DNA from 2 places in the Micromonospora sp. CNZ297 genome. Region 1 is predicted to be linked to the other one. Evidence: riboswitches for the same ligand, from Rfam matches in the RefSeq annotation. Region 1 holds a riboswitch; the other holds the start of a gene.

Region 1 (4,423 bases):
GGGGGGTGGCGACCGGGCCGTTGGAGGAATACTCTCGGTCGCGGCCCGCGTACTGATGAGGCGCCCGTCATGGGCGAGTGGAGGTGCTCGCGTGAGCCTGTCGATCGTGAAGTCGGTGCGGCCGGGTGGTGTCGTCCAGATCGCGCCCCGTGGGGAGATCGACGTCGACACCGCGTACGAGGTGCGGGAAGCGATCGCCGAAGTGCTCGCCAAGGGCCGTCCCTCGCGAATCGAGCTGAACATGCGGCTCGTCACGTTCATCGACTCGGTCGGCATCAGCGCCATGGTCGCCGGCTTCCAGACCTGCGAGGTCAGCGGCGTCAAGCTCGTGGTCACCGAGCCGAGCCGGTTCGTGCACCGGCAGCTCTGGGTGACCGGCCTGCTCGGCCTGTTCGGCGCGCCCGAGCCGTGGTTCGCCGACGACACCCCCGAGGTGCTGCCCGGCGCCTGAGCGCGCCGTTCACACCCCCTGCAGCCAGGGGACTTTCTACCCGTTGCCAGTCCGGCGTCGGTACGGGACGATCGTCGCGACGCACGACGGCGAGGGGGCCCGCTTGCAGAGCAGCGACAGCTTCAGCTACACCGTGCAGGCCCGGTGCACCCGGGCCGAAGCGGTGGCGCTACTGGGTGACCTGAGTCGCCAGGGCGAGCTGCATCCGCTGATCGTCCGGGTCCGGAAGCTGCCGGCCCGGCCGGGCGCGCTGGCCAGCTACGCGATCACCGACCGGCTGCAACTCGGCCCGCTGCACTTCCCGGTCACGTACCAGGCGGACGTGCTGATCGCCGGCGAGGACGAGGTCGTCACAGTGGCGCGTCAGCAGCCCGCGACGACGGTCCGCAACCACACCCGGCTGCGCGACGAGCCGGACGGCACGGTACGCATCGACGTGGAGATCACGCTCACCGCTCCGGCGCCACTGTTCGGGTACGCGTTCCGCCAGGCCCGGGCGGCTCACCTGGGCCTGGCGGCTCGTCTCGGAGCGACCCTGGAGGGCCGGCCGGCCTGATCCGGCCGGCCCTCTCGGGGCGCGCTCAGTACACCGACAGGTGCACGTGGTTGGTGTGGTCGCTGGACGGGTCGCCGTTGCCGCCGCTGTACGACTTCCACCCGCTGCTGGGCAGCCAGATCTGCTTGAACCAGATCACGTAGAGCACGGCGAGCGGGTCGGCGTTGCGCACGAAGTACGCGGCCAGGTTGTTGCCGTACGTCCGGTCACCGCCGGTGGCCACGCCGCCGAAGCCGTTCTTCTGCGCGGCGAAGTCGCAGGCCCGCCCCTTCGGGTGCTCACCAGAGCCGCTGGGCCGGTGGCACGAGACGTACCGGGTGAAGCCCGCCGCCTTGGCCTGTTGCAGCGCGTGCAGCGTGCGCGGGGTGATGCAGCCGTTCGCCGGGGTCGGGTCGTTGACGCTGCACGACTCCGACGGCCAGGAGCCGTCCGAGTTGCGCGGTGCCGGCTTCGCGTTCTTGCTGGAGGTGCCCTGGACGCTGCCACCGCCGCTGCTGCTGCGCGAGGCCCGGTCGTTCGCCACCTCCAGGGCGCGCTCGGCCTGCTCCTTGCGCTTGGCCATCACCGTCACCTGCTTGCGCTGCTCGCGGATCTCTCCGTCGAGCTGGGCGCGGGTGCGGGTGGCCTCGTCCCGGGTGGTGATCAGGTCGCGCAGCGTACGGTCCTCGTGCGCGGCGACCTGCTCCAGCGCGGCGGCCCGGTCCATGAAGCCCTCCGGGCTGCTGCTGCCGAGCAGCGCCCCGGCGGTCCCCAGACGGCCGTTGCGGTACGCCACGGCGGCGATCTCGCCGACCTTGGCGTCGCGTACGGCCAGCTCGGCGCCGACCGTCTTGAGTTGTTCGTTCAGCTGCTTCTGGCGGCTCACCGACCGGTTCAGCGCGGCTTTCGCCTCCAGCCAGCCCTTGCTGGCCGCGTCGAGCTGGGCACGCAGTTCGGGCGTGCCACCCTCGTCGTCGCCGGGCGCTGCGGCGAGCAGGCCGGTCACCGGCGCCGCCGAGGCGGGGGAGACCGGAACGGTCGCGACGCCGAGGGTCAGCGTCGCGACGAGCAGGGCCGCCAACCGGGCGGCCGTCCGTCGTACAGGTGCCACTGGGGGCATTCACACGTCCTTCCGTCAACGCCGACCGGGTTAGCTGACGGGTTCGGGACGGAAGATCCCTACCGCTGACGCGGATGCACCCCACGTACGTGGTTCCCCGGCTCGTCCCTGCGGACGATTAGGCGACGGCCGCCCCACCGGGGCCGGGTGGCGCCCGCGGGTGCGGCCGCGACCGAGACTACCGGCGCTGCCCGGGCGCGGCTCCGTGGAGCAGTGCCACTAGGCGGGGCAAAACCGGCATAAGACTACATTAGCCACAGTGATTTAAGTGTGTCCTAATCACCACTCGGTCTGTCCGCACACTCCGGCCGACGCTCCGGGTTCGACCTGCAACGTGGCGTGATCGATGGAGAAGTCCTCGTGCAGGGCGGCCCGCGCGGCGGCCAGCACCACGCCCGGGTCCACGCCCGGATCGGTGGTCAGGTGCGCCGAGGCCACCTCCATGCCCGAGGTGAGCGTCCAGACGTGCAGGTCGTGCACCTCGGCCACGCCCGGTACGGCGGCCAGCCGGTCGTGCACGGCGGTGACCTGCAGGTGCTCCGGCGCGGCCTGCACCAGGATGCGCAGCGCGGCCCGGCCGAGCCGCCAGGTGCGCGGCAGGATGAACACGCCGATGCCGACGGCGACCAGCGGGTCCGCCCACCACCAGTCGGTGACCGTGATGATCAACGCGGCGGCGATCACGCCGAGCGAGCCGAGCAGGTCGCCGAGCACCTCCAGGTACGCCCCGCGCAGGTTGATGCTCTCCTTCGACCCGGCGCGCAGCAGCGCGAACGCGACGATGTTGGCGAGCAGGCCGAGCACCGCCACCACGAGCATCGGGCCGGCCAGCACCTCCGGCGGCTCGCCGAACCGGCGTACCGCCTCGACCAGGACGTAGATGGCGACGGCGCCGAGCAGCACGGCGTTGGCGAGGGCGGCGAGCACCTCCAGCCGGTAGAGCCCGAACGTGCGCTGCGGGTCGGTGCCGGCGCGGCGGGTCGCGGTGATCGCCGCGAGGGCCATGCCGATGCCGAGGACGTCGGTGAACATGTGCCCGGCGTCGGAGAGCAGCGCCAGCGAGCCGGTCGTGAAGGCGGCCACCGCCTCGACCACCATCAGGGCGGCGAGCAGCGCGAAGGCGGCCCAGAGGCGGCCCCGGTGGCGGTGCGCCGCGTTGGTCACCGCGCCGCTGTGGTCATGACCTGCGCCCACGCCAACACCCTTCCTGCCCCGTACCGGCCAGGCCCAATGTATGTTCACATCGCTATGTATGCAACTGAACGATGGGTGACAGCCGGGTCACGGTCGGGTGTCCGTCAGGAGGGGTCGAGCGTGGTGAGACGCTGGGTGGCCCGGGACAGCGCCACGTAGAGCGTGCGGACACCCGAGCCGGGGTCGGCCCGGATCTCGCTCGGCGCCACCAGCACCACGCCGTCGTACTCCATGCCCTTGGCCTGGAGGCTGGTCACCACCTGGAGGCGGCCCGCGCCGAGCCCGCCCAGCCAGCCGGCCACCTCGTCCCGGCGCGGCACCGGCGTGATCACGCCGACGGTGCCCTCCACCTGCGCGAGCAGCGCCTCGGCCGCCTCGACGGTGGCCGCCGGCAGGTCGGCGGCGGGCACCGTGCGCTCGACCGGCGGCACGCCGGTGGACCGCACCGCGTCGGGCAGCGGCAGGTCCGGGTAGAGCCGGCGGATCTCCGCCGCCGCCACCGCGAAGATCTCCGCCGAGTTGCGGTAGTTGGTGGTCAGCTCGTAGCGGTGCCGCTTGCGCCGGCCCAGCGCCTGGTCCCGGGCCCGGTCCAGCTCCTGCGGGTCGCCGGTCCAGGCGGTCTGCGCCGGGTCGCCGACCACCGTCCAGGACGCCAGCCGCCCGCGCCGGCCGACCATCCGCCACTGCATCGGCGAGACGTCCTGCGACTCGTCCACCACCACGTGCGCGTAGTCGCGGTAGTCGTCCGGACGCTCCCGCGCCGCCGCGCGGGCGGCGCGCTGCCGATCGGCGTACGTGCTCAGCTCGCGCACGCCACCGGCGAGCTGGTACGGGTCGCGCTTGGGGCGGGCCCGCCGCACCGGCTTGCCGAGCAGCGCGTCCAGCTCGTCCAGCAGCGCGATGTCGGCCACCGTCAGCCCTTCGGTCGCGAGGCTCCGGTACGCGTCGCCGAGCAGCCGGATCTCCGCCGAGGAGAGGATCCCACCGGCGTAGCGGCGCAGCCGGTCCGGGCGGGCCAGCCAGTCCAGCACGTGCCTCGGGTGCAGCCGGGGCCACCAGGCCTTGAGGAACTCGCGGAACTCCGGCCGCTCGATGATCTCGTCCTCGAACGCGGGCTGCTCCG
Region 2 (4,423 bases), on a different contig from region 1:
AGACCGTGGAGACGCTGCTGGCCCGGTCCGCCGTGCTGGCCGAGCGGGTGGCCGCCGGGCGGTGCACGGTGGTGGGCATGTCGTACCGGCTCGCCGGTGGCGAGGTGCGGACCGTGGCGCAGGCCCCGGCCCCGCTGCCCGCCCCGGCCGCGCCCGCCGACCCGGCGCTGGCCGGCTGATACGCACGGACGACGAAGAAGGGGCCGCCCGAGGGCGGCCCCTTCTCGTGGTGTCCGGGTCAGAGCATCGACATGTGGACGTGGTCGGTGTGGTTCGAGGGTCCGCTGTACGAACTCCAGCCGGTGGCCGGGAACCAGATCTGCCGGTTCCAGATGACGTAGTAGATGCCCAGCCGGTCGGCGTTGCGGATGAGGAAGGCGGCCACCTCGTTGCCGTACCGGCGGGTGTCGTTGTTGTGCCAGGGCGCGAAGCCGCTGTTCTGGAGCGACCAGTCGCACGCCTTGCCCTTGGGGTGCTCCCACGGCCCGCCGGGCCGGTAGCAGCCCACGAAGCGCTTGAAGCCCGCGCGCCGGACCTCCTTGTACGCGTGCAGCGTGCGCGGCGTGACGCAGCCCGAGGTGGTCGGGTCGTCCTCGCTGCACGACTCCGCCTTCCACCCGCCGTCGGCGGTGCGGCCGGGGCCGATCTTGGCGACCGGTGAGGTGGCGGAGACCAGGCCGCCGGTGAAGCCGAGACCGCCGACGAGCTTCAGCGCGCGCTCGGCCTGCACCTTCTCGCGCTCCATCGCGTTCTTCTGCTTCTCCTGCTCGCGCACCTCGGCGTCGAGCGCGATCTTGGCCTGCTCGGCGCGGGTCTTGACCGCGTTGATGGCGGCCAGGCGCTGCGCGTTGAGGAGGTTCAGCTCGTCCAGGGCGTTGACCCGGCGGACGAACGAGTCGGGTGAGTTGCTCTCCAGCAGCATGGCCATCGCGCCCATCCGGCCGGTCCGGTAGGACTGGGCAGCGAGCTGGTTGACCTGCGGGCTGAGCGCTTCGAGCTCGGCCTGTGCCGTCTTCACCTCGGCCGCCAGCCGCCGCTGGCGGTCCTGGGACTTGGCGAGCTTCGCCTTGGCCTGGAGGAAGGCCCGGTTGGCGGCGTCGATCGCCTCGGTGATGAGCGGCGGTTCGCCGTCCTCCTCGTGTCCCGAGGGGTTGCCGGGGGCCGCCGCGGTGGGGGCCGCGGTCGCCGGGGTCGGCCCGGCCAGCACGGCCAGCGAGGCCAGCACGGCCACCACGGGTGTCAGCCAGCGGCGCAGGGGTGCCGTCACAGTGTTCCCTTCCGTCGGCCGCCGACCGGGTTAGCTGACGGGTTCGGGACGGAAGTGGCCCCTACCGCTGTCGCGGATTCACCCCATGTACCTGGTTCCCCGGTTCGCCCGCAGGCGATTGGGCGGCGGCACCGCTGGCGCCGGTGCGCGCCTTCGGCGGTGACCGGCAGCGAGGTTACCTGACAGCACTCCTGAGGATCTACGTCCGGAAGCCGACCAATAGCGAGATTTCGCCGTGGCGCACCGTGACCAGCGTCGCGTTTGAAATCGATGGTCACGCTGCGGAGTGTCACCATGCGGCCTCCGTACTCTTCCCGCCGCCCAGGGCCTCCAGCGCGTCGTCGCGTCCGGCCGGCGGCCGGGCCGCGGGTGGCGCCGGCTCCGCGCCGCGCGAGCGCCGCCCGGCGGTGGTCACGATCGCGGCCAGTCCGGTCGTCAGCGGTACGGCGGCGATCAGGCCGAGCGTCGCCACCGCGCTGCGGACGATCTCCTGGGCGAGGAACTCGCTGGTGAGGATCTCACTCACCGGGCGGGAGTCGGCAACCAGGAGGAGCAGCAGCGGCAGCGAGGCGCCCGCGTACGCCAGCACGATGGTGTTGACGGTGGATGCGATGTGGGCCCGGCCGACCCGGGTCGCCGCCCGGTAGAGCTGCCGCCGGGACAGTCCGGGGTTGGCGTGCGCCAGTTCGGTGACGGTGGCCGCCTGGGTGACTGTGACGTCGTCCAGCACGCCCAGCGAGCCGATGATGATGCCGGCCAGCAGCAGCCCGTGCAGGTCCACGTCGCCCTGGAACATGGACAGCGTGGTGGCGTCCTCGCTGCCGAAGCCGGTCAGGTGGGTGGCGGACGTGGCGAGCAGGCCGAGCACGCCGGTGACCACCAGGCTGCCGAGCGTGCCGAGCACCGCGACCGACGTCTGCGCGGTGATCCCGTGGGTCAGGTAGAGCACCACGAACATGATCAACGCGGCGCCCACGATCGCGACCAGCAGCGGCGGCTGGCCGGCGCCGATGCCCGGCAGCACGAAGCCGAGGAGGATGGCGAAGCTGGCCACCAGGCCGCCGAGCGCGGCGAGCCCGCGCCACCGGCCGAACGCCACGATCGCGGCGGCGAACAGCACCATCAGCCAGATCAGCGGCGTGCCGCGCTGGTGCTCGGCGATGTTGTAGGACTTCACCGCCGGGTCGGCCGGGTCGGTCAGCTCGACCAGGACGACCTCGTCTCCGACCGCGACCCGGGGTGCGCCCGGCCCGGCCGGGATCGGCGTCTCGACCTGCCGGCCCGCGTCCGGGCCCTGCTCGGCGGTGACCGTCACCGTGCCGCAGGGGCCACCCCCGCCCTCCGGGGCCTCCGGGGTCGGCGGGCAGGGCTCGGTGACCACCCGGGTCACGGTGCCGTGGTAGCGGGGGACGTCAGCGCCGCCGACCGGCTCCCGGTCCTGCCCGGGCCAGAGCACCAGCGCCGCGATCACTGTGAGCGCGAACAGCGGCACCACCACGGCGACGAGCAGCCGTCGTACGCCCGGCGGCGCGGCGGGTGCGGGGCGGGTGTGGTCGGCACCCATGGCGTCTCTCCCAACGGTCGCGGCGACGCCTGGTCCGCCGGACCGGTCTGGTCACCCGGCCGGCGCGGACGTGTCGACCACGTCCGGGTCGTCGCCCGGCCATGGTAGACAGCCCGGCCGGCCGCTCCCGGGCGGCGCGACCGGTGACGCGCCCCGCTCGGGTCAGGCCAGGCCCGCCCGGCGCCGCCGGTACTCGTCCTCGTCGATCTCGCCGCGGGCGTACCGCTCGTCCAGGATGCGCCGGGCCGTCGTCGGGCCCAGATACTGCGGGCCGGTCCACCGCACGGCCGCCCAGACGAGCCCCGCCAGCACCCCGAGCACCAGCAGGGACCAGATCCACATCCAGCCCATCATCGGGCTCTGCCACATCATCGGGCCGCCCTCCGTCCGTCGCCGCGGGTCCGCCGGTCCGGCCTGCCCGCCACTTCGACGGTACGTCCGCCCGGGCGCGTCGGCACGGGTCGATGTGCCCTGGTCCTGAGGGCCGGAGGTCCCCGCTCAGCCGCGCTTCATCAGGCGCCCGACGGCGGCCATCATCTCGGTCGCCATCTCGTCGGCCCGGCCCTCGGCGGCGCCCTCGTGCATGCAGTGCCGGGCGTGGCCGTCGAGCAGGCCCAGGCCGACCTTGTCCAGCGCCGCCTGGATGGCCGAGATCTGGGTCAGCACGTCGATGCAGTAACGGTCGTCCTCGACCATCTTCTCGATGCCACGGACCTGGCCCTCGATCCGGCGGAGCCGGGCGAGGAGTTGGTCCTTGCTGGCGGTGTAGCCCCGGGTCGGGCTGGACGGCGCGGTCATGAAACCGAGGATAGCGTACCCCTCGGGGGTATGCTAACGTTCGGGACGTACCCCTGGGGGGTATCAGATCGGAGGGCGAGATGGAGACCACCTACCAGGTGAACGGCATGACCTGCGGGCACTGCGTCAACTCGGTGAGCACCGAGCTGAGCGCACTTCCGGGCGTCACCGACGTCCAGGTCGACCTGGCCGGCGGCCGGGTCACCGTCACCAGTCAGAACCCGCTGGACGTGGACACGGTCCGCGCGGCGGTCGACGAGGCCGGTTACGACCTCGTCGGTGTGTGACGGGTCCGGCGGACCCGCGACAACCGAGGAGACACCATGAACACGGCGACGAAGCTCAGCGGCTTCGCGCTCGGCCTCGTGGCGGTGTTCGGCGCGGCGTACGGGATCGGCAACCTGACCGATCCCGTCGCCCCGGCCGCCGAGACCCGACACGACGACACCGACAGCGACCACGGGGCCGGCGACACCGGCCACGGTGACGAGAGCCAGGCGGGCGGCGCCTCCGCGCACCTGCCCGGCGGGCTGCTCGTCTCCGAGCGCGGCTACACGTTCCAGCCCGCCGGCGCCCCGGCCGGGCAGTTCGCCTTCCGGATCACCGGCCCGGACGGCGCGCCGGTCACCCGCTTCGAGGTGGCCCACGACAAGCGCATGCACCTGATCGTCGCCCGCCGGGACCTCTCCGGGTTCCGGCACGTCCATCCGGAGATGACCGGCGACGGCACCTGGCGGGTCGCCTCACCGCTCGGCGGCCCCGGCGTCTGGCGGGCGTTCGCCGACTTCACCCCC

The links. A riboswitch is a leader RNA that binds a small molecule or an ion and turns the genes downstream of it on or off. The one in region 1 is predicted to bind cyclic di-AMP.
Region 2: linked by a shared signal. The riboswitch ahead of FB454_RS30810 (coiled-coil domain-containing protein) and the one ahead of FB454_RS18295 (coiled-coil domain-containing protein) in region 1 are both predicted to bind cyclic di-AMP.

What each region holds. Positions count from the first base shown of each region.
Region 1 covers NZ_VISU01000009.1:190,632-195,054, forward strand. Annotated here, with positions in the region: gene FB454_RS18285 (STAS domain-containing protein) at 92-451, shown strand; gene FB454_RS18290 (SRPBCC family protein) at 555-1,007, shown strand; gene FB454_RS18295 (coiled-coil domain-containing protein) at 1,033-2,106, opposite strand; cyclic di-AMP (ydaO/yuaA leader) riboswitch at 2,111-2,241, opposite strand; gene FB454_RS18300 (cation diffusion facilitator family transporter) at 2,386-3,300, opposite strand; gene FB454_RS18305 (AAA family ATPase) at 3,405-4,423, opposite strand, start outside.
Region 2 covers NZ_VISU01000028.1:41,038-45,460, forward strand. Annotated here, with positions in the region: gene FB454_RS30805 (carbonic anhydrase) at 1-179, shown strand, start outside; gene FB454_RS30810 (coiled-coil domain-containing protein) at 239-1,267, opposite strand; cyclic di-AMP (ydaO/yuaA leader) riboswitch at 1,272-1,402, opposite strand; gene FB454_RS30815 (YibE/F family protein) at 1,557-2,831, opposite strand; gene FB454_RS30820 (SHOCT domain-containing protein) at 2,994-3,203, opposite strand; gene FB454_RS30825 (metal-sensitive transcriptional regulator) at 3,330-3,629, opposite strand; gene FB454_RS30830 (heavy-metal-associated domain-containing protein) at 3,710-3,916, shown strand; gene FB454_RS30835 (hypothetical protein) at 3,953-4,423, shown strand, end outside.